Regions from separate parts of the Leucobacter rhizosphaerae genome, predicted to be linked through region 2. Evidence: riboswitches for the same ligand, from Rfam matches in the RefSeq annotation. Region 2 holds a riboswitch; the other holds the start of a gene.
The links. Region 2 has a riboswitch for thiamine pyrophosphate ahead of MUN76_RS04150 (thiamine-binding protein). Riboswitches for the same ligand answer to the same signal wherever they lie in the genome.

Region 1 (5,876 bases), 200 kb from region 2:
CTGCTCCTCTGGTTCATCGGCTTCGACATGGCGGCCGAACCCCTCGACGTCGCGGGTGGCGCCGCCGGGGTGTGGCTGCTCGCCCACTTCGTCCCGCTCGGGTTCGCCCTGCCCGCCGAGGCGGCGCTCGCCCTCGGGCTCGCCCCTGAGCCCCTGGCCTTCACGCTCTCGCTCGCCCCGCTCGGGCTCACCCTCATCACGGTCGCGCTCGCGGCGCGTTCGGGCTGGCGCTTCGCGCAGCGCGGCGGCGTCGGGATCGCCGGCGTGATCGGCGGAGCCGCCGGGTTCGCGGCGGTCTCCGCGCTCGTCGTGCCCCTCGCGAGTGCGTGGGCGGCCTGGCCGACCTGGCTCGCGATCGTCGTGCCCGCGCTGTGCTTCGCCGTCCCCTCACTGGGCGGCTTCCTCGTGCGCGCCGCGCGAGACGAACACCCGTGGTGGACCGCGACGATCCGGTGGAAGCAGCGCGCGCTCGCACGCCTCGGCGTCGCGGGTTCCGCCGCGCTTCCGGCACGGCTCGGCGAGACGATCCGACTCGCGGCAGCACTGCTGGCCGTGTTCATCGGCCTCGCCGCACTGGCCGTCGCGGTGGCGATCGTCGCGGGGTACGTGAGCATCACGACGCTCACGCAGAGCCTCCAGCTCGACGCCCTCGGTGCGCTCCTCGTCTTCCTGCTGCAGGCCGCGCTGCTGCCGACCGCGGTGGTGTGGGGCGGGTCCTGGCTCACCGGCGCGGGATTCGCGGTCGGCGCCGGCAGTTCGGCGTCTCCGTTCGGCGCGCTGCTCGGTCCGCTGCCGGCGCTCCCGCTCTTCGGGGCGATCCCCCAGGGGTGGGGCAGCGCCGGTGTGCTCGCTCCGGCGCTCCTTGTGCTCGGTGGGCTGTGCATCGGGGTGCTCTTCGCCAGGCGGCCCGAGCTTCGGCGGGCAAGCTGGCCGGTTGCGCTCGCGGTCGGGATCGGCGCGGCGGTGCTCGCCGGGGTGACGATCGCGGCGGTCGCGGGCCTTGCCACGGGCTCCATCGGCCCGGATCGCCTCGCCCTCGTCGGACCGGACCCCTGGGTGACCGGGGGCCTCGCCGCCGGGGAGCTCGGACTCGGCGCGCTCGCGGGGATCCTCGCGAGCCGCGTGGATACCTCGCGGATGCGCGCCTCCGTCGCCGATCTGGTACCGGAGCGACACCGATCGTCGGCACGTCGCGACGAAGAGGGCGACGAGGCATTCGCCCCGTTGACGTTCGGACTCCCCGGGGTCGCCGCGGCGCACGACCCCGCCGATGCGCACGAGACCGTCGAGATCCACGAGACGGTGGAGATCCACGAGACGGTGGAGACCTACGAGACGGTGGAGATCCACGAGACCGTCGACACCCACGAGCCGGTGGAAGTGCACGAGGTCGTGGAGGTGTCGGACGCGCCGGAGCCGGCGAATTCGGAGCCGCGCCCCGCCGCGGGCGAACCGGATGACGAGCTGCTGCGAGCATTCGCCTGGGACGGCACCGAGGCCGTCGATCCCGAACCGCCGACGCAGACCCGGCGGCCCGGTTGGCGCCTCCCGCGGCGGGAGCGCTAGGGTAGGAGGGCAATCCACGGGAGTCCCTGCGCGGGGGCTGAGAGGGAGCACGCGTGCTCCGACCGTTCAACCTGATCTGGGTCATACCAGCGGAGGAAGGAAGCCCTCAATGATGCACCCGCACACCCCCGGAGCGTCTCGCTCCACCCGTCGACGGATCGTCGGCGCGCTGACCAGCGCAACGGTACTCGGACTCGCGCTCGCCGGCTGCGCGACGGGCGAAGGCCCGAGCGACGAGGCCGCATCGAAGCGGGTCACGCTTGTGGTCCACGACTCCTTTCCGAACGACGCGTTCGCCGAAGCCGCGAGCGCTGCGACCGGGTACGAGGTCGAGGTGGTGTCGGCGGGCGACGGTGGAGAGCTCACGAACAAGCTCGTGCTGACGAAGGGGGCGCCGATCGCGGACGCCTTCTTCGGGGTGGACACGATCTTCGCCTCGCGTCTCGTCGACAACGACGTGGTGGAGCCGTACCGGCCGGAGGCGTTCCCGGAGAGCGCCGTGGACCTCGCGATCGCCGACACTGACTCCGACACCACCGACGCCTTCAGCCTCACCCCGGTCGATCGGGGAGCGACCTGCTTCAACATCGACACGGCGTGGTTCGCCGAGCAGGGCCTCGCGGAGCCCACGGGGTTCGAGGACCTCGCAGATCCCGCGTACCGCGACCTCACGGTGATCCTGGATCCGACGGCGTCGTCGACGGGCGCGTCCCTGCTCGTCGGCACCGTCGCGGCCTTCGGCGAGGACGGCTTCGCCGACTACTGGCAGCGCCTCGTCGACAACGGTGCGCGCATCGAGCAGGGGTGGACGGAGGCCTACAACGGGCAGTTCACCCAGGGCGGCGGCGACGGCACGAAGCCGATCGTGCTCTCCTACAGCTCGTCACCGGCCTTCACGGTCTCGGACGACGGGGCGGCGACCTCGACCCGCGCCCTGCTCGACACCTGCTCGAGCCAGGTCGAGTACGCCGGGGTGCTGGCCGGAGCGGCGAACCCCGAGGGGGCCCGCGCCGTCGTCGACTATCTCGTCTCCCGCGAGTTCCAGGAGACGATCCCCGACACGATGTACATGTATCCGGTCGACGCCGAGGCGCAGATCCCCGAGGCGTGGTCGACCTTCGCCCCGCTCCCGGATCCCGGCGCGGCGCACGACCTCCCCGCGGCGGAGATCGAGGCGGGGCGCGAGGGATGGCTGCGGACGCTGAGTGAGCAGATCGGGCTCTAGCGCGCCGCTCCGGCGCAGTATCGATCGGCCGGGGCGCGACAGCGCGCCGTCCCGGCGCAGCATCGATCCGTCCCGGATCCTCGGCGGCACGGGGTGGACCGTCGCCGTCCTCGTGCCGCTCGCCTTCCTGGCGATCTTCTTCCTGTGGCCCGTGCTCTCGCTCGTCGCGACCGGGTTCGTCGCCGACGGCCGCTTCGATCCGAGCGGGATCCCCGAGGTGTTCGGGCAGGATCGCACCTGGCGCGTCATCGGCCAGACGGTGCTCCAGGCCGGTTGCGCGACGGTGCTCTCGGTGCTGCTCGGGCTGCCTGCTGCGTACGTGCTCTATCGCCTGGAGTTCCCGGGCCGAGCGCTGCTGCGCGGCTTCCTCACGATCCCGTTCGTGCTGCCCACCGTCGTCGTCGGCGTGGCGTTCTCGGCGCTGCTCGGGGTGGGCGGACCGCTCGAGGGGCTCGGCCTCGATCGGAGCTTCGTCGGCGTCGTCGCGGCGCTCGCGTTCTTCAACGTCACGGTGGTGGCACGCACCGTCGGGGGGTTCTGGGCCCGACTCGACGACCGCTCGGTGATGGCCGCGCGGGTACTCGGCGCCGGCGCCATCCGCGCCTGGTGCAGTGTGACGCTGCCCGCGCTCCGACCCGCGATCGCCTCGGCGGGGGCGCTGGTGTTCCTGTTCAGCTCGACCTCGTTCGGCGTGGTGCTGATCCTGGGCGGGCGAGAGTTCGCCAACGTCGAGACGGAGATCTACCGGCTCACGGTCCAGTTCCTCGATCTCCGCGGGGCTGCGGTGCTCTCCCTCGCGCAGTTCGCCATCGTGGGGGCCGCCCTCGCGGTCTCCGCGAGGCTGCGCGCGTCGGGGGAGCGCGCGGTCGAGCTCGGGGCCGAGCCCCGTCGTGAGCAGCGGCCCGGGCTCCGGGATCTCCCCGTCTGCCTTGTGTTCGGGGCGACCGTGCTGCTCCTCCACGCCCTCCCGATCGCCGCACTGCTCGCGCGGTCGCTCCGCACCTCCGACGGCGCCTGGACACTCGAGCACTACGCGGCCCTCGTCGATGACGCCTCGACGCTGCCGATCGAGGGGTCGGTGCCCGCGGCGATCTGGCTCTCGCTCCGGATCGCCGCCGTCGCCGCGGCGCTCGCCATGATCCTCGGCATGATCATCGCGCTCGTGCTGTCGCGCCGGCCGCGCTCCCGGGTGCTCCAGCGCGGGATGCACCTCTTCGACGGCCTCGTGATGCTGCCGCTCGGGGTGTCGGCGGTGACGCTCGGTTTCGGTCTGCTGCTCACCATGCATCGCCCGCTCGGCATCGGCATCGATCTGCGCACCTCCATCGTGCTGATCCCGATCGCGCAGGCGCTCGTCGCACTCCCGCTCGTGGTGCGCACGCTGCTGCCCGTGCTGCGCGGCATCGACCAACGCCTTCGGATCGCGGCGAGCTCGCTCGGGGCGGACCCGCTGACGGTGCTGCGCACGATCGATCTGCCGATGCTCGGGCGGTCCGCGGGCCTCGCCCTCGGGTTCGCGTTCGCGGTGTCGCTCGGCGAGTTCGGGGCGACCTCGTTCCTGGTGCGACCGGGGGAGCAGACGCTGCCCGTCGTGGTGGCCGAGCTGATCGGACACCAGGCGCCGGGGAGCTACGGTGCCGGCCTCGCGGGCGCCGTGCTGCTCGGCGCGCTCGCCGCCGGCGTGATGCTCCTGGCGGATCGGCTCCGCACGGACCAGAGAGGAGAGTTCTGATGCAGCTCGGAGAGCTGGACGTGATCCTCATCGACGGGCGATCCGGATCGGGCAAGACCTCGCTGACCGAGCGTCTCGTGACCCGCCAGCGGCTCGACGGCGGCCGGATCCAGGTGCTGCACGTCGAGGATCTCTATCCCGGCTGGGACGGGCTCGCAGCGGGATCCCGATCGGTCGCGACCGCGCTCGATGCCGGCGGATACCGGCGCTACGACTGGCACGCGGAGACGTTCGGCGACTGGATCGCCCTCACCACCGACCGCCCGCTCGTGGTCGAGGGCTGCGGCGCCGTGACCGCGGAGAACCTCGCGGCGGCGCAGCGCTGGGCCGAGAGGATCGCGGGCGCGGCGAGCCCGGCTCGGGTGCACGCGGTCTGGCTCGACGGCAGCGCCGAGCTCCGTCGCGGCCGGGCACTCGCCCGCGACGGGGAGACGTTCCGGCCGCACTGGGAGCGCTGGGCCGCGCAGGAGGATCGCCTCTTCGCGCGCACGCAGCCGGAGACGCTCGCCGACGAGATCATCCGCATCGAGGAGCCGGCCAGAGGACCGGTAGACTGATCGGGTGCTGAAACTCGCGGTATTGATCTCTGGCGGCGGCAGCAACCTCGAAGCGCTGCTCGCCGCGGCCGCGGATCCGGCCTACCCGGCTCGAGTCGTCTGCGTCGGCTCCGACACCGATGCGCCGGGCCTCGCCCACGCGCACGCGGCCGGGGTGCCGACCTTCATCGTGCGGCCCGCCGACGCGGAGACCCGGGCGGACTGGGGGCGCGCGCTCGCCGAGGAGATCCGCCGGCACAGCGAGGCCGTGGATGCGGAGCCGATCCTCGTCGTGAGCGCCGGACTCATGCGGATCCTGCCCCCGGGGTTCGTCGACGCGTTCTCGCCGCGACTCATCAACACCCACCCGGCGCTGCTGCCGAGCTTCCCCGGCGCCCACGCCGTGCGCGACGCGCTCGCCGCCGGGGCGACCGAGACCGGGGTGACTGTCCACGTCATCGATGAGGGCGTCGACACCGGCCCCGTGCTGCGCCAGGCGCGCGTGCAGGTCCGACCCGGCGAGTCCGAGACCGACCTCCACGAGCGCATCAAGCAGCTCGAGCGCCCGCTGCTCGTCGACACCGTTCGCGCGATCGCCGACGGCACCATCGATCTCACCGACCCCTCCACGTACCGCTAGAGCCCCAGCGCGTCACCCTCCGCCGCGCGAGACCACCGAAGGAATCCCCATGGCAGTCCAGAGCCACGATCCCAGCCTCTACGAGCACCGCGATCAGATCGAGGTGCGCCGCGCGCTCATCTCGGTGAGCGACAAGACCCGTCTGCTCGATCTCGCGAGCGCGCTCGCCGAGTCCGG
Region 2 (5,876 bases):
TACTCGAGGAACCCCTGGCGATTCGTCGACAGGAACTGGATGTAAGCCGGCAGCCCGTCATGGCTGAGCCCGGCCTCGCCCCACTCGGCGGGGTTCGCGGGATCGAACGGCACCCGCGGCGGCTCGTCGATCAGGATCAGCTTCGCTACCCGCGCGTGGCCGTTCTGCTGCAGGTACGACAGCACGTCGAGCACCCCGAACGACCAGCCGGCCAGCGTCAAGTTCGTGAGCCCGAGCGCCTCGATGACCTCGGCGAGATCGCGTCCGCGCTGCGGGTAGCTGTTGCCGGTGAGTGGCTTGCTCGACTGCCCGTGGCCGCGGGGATCGATGGCGATCACGTCGGCGTGCGCGGCGAGTTCGGTGAACTGGTGCACGAACACCTCGGCTGAGAAGCTCCAGCCCGGCACGAAGAGGATCGGGTCGCCGGATCCCGCGCGCAGCACGCGGATCTCCACGCCGTCACCCACCGGGACGCGCTTCGTTGTGACGGACTCGGGCAGGTCGGGGAAGTCGATGCTCATGCTGCGATGCTAACGACACCGACGCGCTCGCCGCAGCAATGTTGCGCGGATTGACCCCGAGCCCCGAATCACCCACGTAACCGGGCGGGCATAGGCTCGCAACCATGGCACCGCACACAGATTCCGCAGATTCCCACGCCCCCGAGACCCGCGTCAACGGCATCAACTTCTACACCCGCAAGTGGGTCAAACCCGAAGACCTGAACGCGAACGGCACGCTCTTCGGCGGCAGCCTGCTGCGCTGGATCGACGAGGAGGCCGCGATCTACGCGATCATCCAGCTCGGCAACCACCGCGTCGTCACGAAGTTCATCTCCGAGATCAACTTCCAGGCGTCCGCGCGGCAGGGCGATCTCATCGAGATGGGGCTCGTCGCGACCTCCTTCGGCCGCACCTCGCTCGCCATGCGCGCCGAGGTGCGCAACATGATCACCCGCAAGGTGATCCTGAGCATCGAGCGCATCGTGTTCGTGAACATCGACGAGGAGGGTAACGCGGCGCCGCACGGCTACTCGACGATCACGTACGACCGGGATCGGATGCCGACGACCCAGCCCGCCGAGGACTGAGCCCGCGGAGAACCAGACCGACCGCGATCCCCGGCAGCGTCGCGCGACCCTACGCAGGATTCCGCCCGAGCACAACCCCATCGCGTCGCGGTCTCGCACCCCCTTAGCTGGAGGGCAACACATGCGGCATCGATCAGACCCGCCCATGTGACCAATCGCAAGGGGGCACACCATGAAATCTGTCAACAGGATCGTCGGCGTCATCTTCGGTGGCGTGTACGTGGTCGTGGGGCTGTTGGGCTTCGCCGTGACGGGCGGGATCGGGTTCATCGCGCGCGATGGGCATCTCCTGCTCGGGATCTTCGAGGTGAACCCGCTCCACAACGTGGTGCACCTCGCGATCGGTGCGGCCCTGATCATCGCCGGACTCGCGAACACCCGTGCGGCGAAGGCGGTCAACGGGACGGTCGGCGCGGTCTACCTCCTTGTCGGCATCGTCGGGTTCTTCATCGCGGACACCGCGGCGAACATCCTCGCGCTGAACACCGCCGACCACATCCTCCACCTCGGCAGCGCGCTCGTGCTCCTGGGCGTGGCGTTGGGAGCCGACAAGCAGGTGGCGCGGCCGACGGGTCCGCTCGTGGCCTGATGATTGCCACCGACCCGAGCGCGCTCCCGGGGGTCCGGGGCGCGCTCGCCGACGGCTGGCGCGCATTCGCCGGGATCTGGAGCGCGTTAGCGGCGATCGGGTCGACGTTGATCCTCTGCGCGATCGCCGCCGAATCGGGCTGGCTGCTCGCGGGAACGCTGCTCGCAGCGGCGGCCGCGGAGCTGGTGTGGGGGCTCGGGGTGCTCCGCGCGGGGCGCATGCTCGCGCCGCGGCTCGCGATCGCCGTCTCCGTGGTCGTGATGGCCGCCGCGACGGCGCTGGTGTTCGCCCGCCAGATAGGTTGGGTGCCCTTCGCGGTGCTCGTCGTGCTGCACTGGTCCGTGGCCCTGCTTGCCGCCGTGCGTCTGCGACGACTCCGGGCAGCGAGCGCCTACTCGGCCGGGTCCGGCGCCCCAGCCTCACCACGCCCGGGTGCCACGGTGATCGCCGTCACCGCGGCGGCGATGGTGGTGGCGGCGCTCACGACGCCCGCCCTCGCGAATACCTCGGCCGGGGAGCACGCGGTGCCGCACGGCACGAGTCACCACGCGCACTGAGCTCGCCTGCATCGAGCGTCCGCACGCACCCCGCCGCGCGAACCACACCCCCGATACACTGCCACCATGACGATCCAGCTCGCCGCGGCGGCACTCGCCACGCTGGTGCTCGCGGCGCTCGCCGTCCTGCAGATCCTGGTCGCCTCGGGGAAGCCCTACGGCACGCTCGTCTGGGGCGGTCAGCATCGGATCCTGCCGCGCAAGCTCCGCATCGGCAGCGCGGTCTCGGTGCTGCTCTACGCCGGGTTCGCCGCGATCCTGCTGTCGCGCGGCGGCCTGCTCGGCGGCGGCGACTCCGGGTTCGTACGCGTGGCGACGTGGATCCTGGTCGGGTACTTCGTGCTCGGGATCGGGATGAACGCGATCTCGCGCAGCCGACCCGAGCGCGCCGTGATGACCCCGGTGTGCGCGCTGCTCGCGGCCGCGAGTCTTGTCGTCGCGCTGGGTGCGTGACGGGCGAACCTAGCCCCGCACCCCGTCTGCTAGGGTGAGAAATCCACAGTGAACATCCGCTGGGGGGGCCGAATGGCTGAGATCCGCCGACCGAGGTGGACCACCCCAGAAACCTGATCTCGGTAATGCGAGCGGAGGGAAGCGGTCAATATGTTGATCCATGTCCATGTAGGTCCCACACCCCACGGCGATGAGCGGGGGCCCTACGCCCACTGCGAGGCGGCGATTCGGGTCATCGAATCCAGCGGCCTCGAGTACGAGGTCGGCGCGCTCGGCACCACGGTGCAGGGACCGGCCGACCGGCTCTGGCCGCTCATGCGCGAGCTACACGAGGCCGTGCTCGCCTCGGGCGCCGAGCAGAACATGACGCACGTGCGGATCCTGGAAGCGCAGGACGATCGCTTCGAGGCCTCCATGTCGGACCTCGCGGCGCGCATCACGCACTAGCGCCCGCCCGCTGTCGCCGCCGTGAGCACCATCACGCGGCAGATCCTCCCCGTGCTCGTCGCCGTCATCGGCGTCGTGCTCGTATGGGATCTGCTCGTCCGCATCACCGGCGTTCCCGACTACCTGCTCCCTGCCCCCGCGCAGGTGTGGCAGGCGGCCTGGAACGACCGCACGCTGCTCGGGGAGCACCTGCTCGCCACCGTGCAGATCGCCGTCGCCGGCTTCGCCATCGGCGCCGTTCTCGGGCTCGGGATCGCCGTCGCGCTCACCCTCTCGGACTCCGCGAGGCGCGCGGTCGAGCCGATCCTCATCGCCAGTCAGGCGATCCCTCCGGTGATCTTCGCGCCGATCGTGATCGCGGCGATGGGGTTCGGCGCCTGGCCGAAGATCCTCGTGGTGACACTCGGCGCGTTCTTCCCGGTCGTGATCAGCGCGGCCGCGGCGATGCGATCCGTCGACCGCGATCTCGTCGACCTGCTCGTCTCGATGGGGGCCTCCCGCGGCACCGTGCTCCGCCGCGTGCGCCTGCCGGGCGCGGTGCCCGGCATCGTGGCGGGCGCGAAGGTCTCCGCGAGCTACGTCGTCTTCAGCGCGATCATCGCCGAGTGGATGGGATCATCCGTCGGACTCGGCGTGTACCTGCAGCGCTCCCAGGCCAGCTACCGCATGGATCAGCTCTTCGCCGCGGTCGGCGTGATCGCCGTGCTCGGCGTGCTGCTGTTCTGGATCACTGCTCTCCTCGGGGACCGCGCCCTCGCGCGCACCCGCGCCGCATCGGCCCGCGCCGACGGCACCTCACCCTCCTGAACACCCCACAGAAAGGTCACCCCGACGTGACTCGCACTTCTTCGTTCTCCACCCACGCTGCCCGTTCCTCCACCGCGGCGATCGCCCTCCTCTCCGCTGGTCTGCTGCTCGCGGGCTGCAGCGGCGCCGCTTCGGGTGCCGGATCGGCGGGATCCGGCACCGCCGGCACCGACAGCGACCTCCAGCAGGTCACCCTCATGCTGAACTGGACGCCCAACGCGCACCACGCCGGCATCTACTACGCCGAGCAGAACGGCTTGTATGCCGATGCCGGCATCGACCTCGAGATCATCGAACCGGGTGCCGACATCGGTGCCGACGCGGCCGTCGCGGAGGGCCAGGTCGAGTTCGGGATCTCGCAGGCCGAGTCGGTGCTGCCGGCGCGGGCGGCGGGCATGGACATCGAGGCCATCGCCACCCTGCTCCCCGTGAACGACTCCGTGCTCATGGGCCTCGAGGGCACGGGGCTGACGGAGGATCCCGCATCACTTGCCGGGCTCACCTACGGCGGGTACGGCGGGGCGCTCGAGACCGAGATCATGTCGGAGCTCGCGACCTGCGGCGGGGGCGACCCCGACTCGATCGAGTTCATCGACATCGGCAACGTCGACTACCTCGCGGGGCTCGCGCAGGATCGCTTCGACGTCACCTGGGTGTTCGGGGGCTGGGATGCGCTCCGCGCGCAGTCCGAGCGCGACGACGTGGTGATCCTGCCGCTGTCGGCGCACGAGGAGTGCATTCCGAACTGGTACACCCCGGTGATCGTGGGGAACGGCGAGGCGATGGCGGCGGATCCGGAGCTGACGCGCGCCTTCCTCGACGCCACGAGCCAGGGGTACGAGGCGGTGGCGGCGGATCCCGACGCCGGAGCCGAGGCGCTGCTCGCCGGAGCACCCGAGCTCGACGAGACGCTGGTGCGCGACGCCGTGGCGTACTACGCGCCGCTCTTCCAGACCGACGCGGCGGGAGAGGCCGACCGCTTCGGACAGATGGAGGAGCCCGTATGGACGCGCTTCACCGAGTTCCTGGTGCAGGCAGGCATGCTGGACGACACGGCGCCGCTCGAGGGCGCGTGGACGAACGACTACCTGCCCGCGGCCTGACATGACCGCCCTGGTCGTCGACGCGGTCGCGCACGCCTTCCGCGCGCCGGGAGCGGGGCGCGCCGCACGACGGGCGCCCCGCACGCCGGTGCTGAGCGAGGTGTCGTTCGCCGTGGAGCCCGGCACCCTGACCGCGCTCGTGGGGCCGAGCGGCTGCGGCAAGTCGACCCTGCTGCGCGTGCTCGCCGGGCTGCTCGTACCGGAGCTCGGGAGCGCCCGCATCGGGGGTCGAGACCTCGTCGGGCGACCCGGCGGGGTCGCGTACCATCCGCAGCGCGACGCCCTGCTGCCCTGGCTGCGGGCGATCGACAACATGACCCTCGGTGCCGAGACCGCGGGTCGGGATCGCGCCGCCGCGCGGGCCGAGGCGCTCGGGCTGCTCGAGCGCTTCGGGCTCGCCGGCCAGGAGCGCGCCTGGCCTGATGAGCTCTCGGGCGGCATGCGGCAGCGCGTCGCGCTGCTGCGCACCTTTCTCATGCCGCAGCCCGCGCTTGTGCTCGACGAGCCGCTGGGCGCGCTCGACGCGCTCACCCGGCGGCGGCTGCAGCACTGGCTGCTCGACCTCACCGCGAGCGATCGCCGGCCGATCCTGCTCGTCACGCACGACATCGAGGAGGCGCTGCTGCTCGCCGATCGGGTCCTCGTGCTGAGCGATCGACCCGGCCGCGTCGTGCACGTCGAAGAGCGCCCGGACGCCGCGGGGCGCACGCGCGAGCAGGCGGAGGGCAGCGACCGCGCCGCGCTCCGCCGGGTGCTCGCGGCACTCGACGGGCGGGCGGCGTGACGGGGCGGGCAATCCCTCTGCGAGCGCCTACCCGAGTTGCGCGGAC

Region 1: linked by a shared signal. The riboswitch ahead of MUN76_RS04955 (thiamine ABC transporter substrate-binding protein) and the one ahead of MUN76_RS04150 (thiamine-binding protein) in region 2 are both predicted to bind thiamine pyrophosphate.

What each region holds. Positions count from the first base shown of each region.
Region 1 is NZ_CP095043.1:1,089,695-1,095,570, reverse strand. Features, by position in the region: gene MUN76_RS04960 (cell division protein PerM) at 1-1,566, shown strand, start outside; TPP riboswitch at 1,573-1,681, shown strand; gene MUN76_RS04955 (thiamine ABC transporter substrate-binding protein) at 1,676-2,791, shown strand; gene MUN76_RS04950 (ABC transporter permease) at 2,943-4,523, shown strand; gene MUN76_RS04945 (nucleoside/nucleotide kinase family protein) at 4,523-5,080, shown strand; gene purN (phosphoribosylglycinamide formyltransferase) at 5,085-5,699, shown strand; gene purH (bifunctional phosphoribosylaminoimidazolecarboxamide formyltransferase/IMP cyclohydrolase) at 5,749-5,876, shown strand, end outside.
Region 2 is NZ_CP095043.1:892,615-898,490, reverse strand. Features, by position in the region: gene MUN76_RS04175 (alpha/beta fold hydrolase) at 1-521, opposite strand, end outside; gene MUN76_RS04170 (acyl-CoA thioesterase) at 626-1,090, shown strand; gene MUN76_RS04165 (DUF4383 domain-containing protein) at 1,263-1,679, shown strand; gene MUN76_RS04160 (hypothetical protein) at 1,679-2,236, shown strand; gene MUN76_RS04155 (hypothetical protein) at 2,303-2,689, shown strand; TPP riboswitch at 2,741-2,846, shown strand; gene MUN76_RS04150 (thiamine-binding protein) at 2,840-3,136, shown strand; gene MUN76_RS04145 (ABC transporter permease) at 3,158-3,943, shown strand; gene MUN76_RS04140 (ABC transporter substrate-binding protein) at 3,970-5,046, shown strand; gene MUN76_RS04135 (ABC transporter ATP-binding protein) at 5,048-5,830, shown strand; gene MUN76_RS04130 (2-isopropylmalate synthase) at 5,858-5,876, opposite strand, start outside.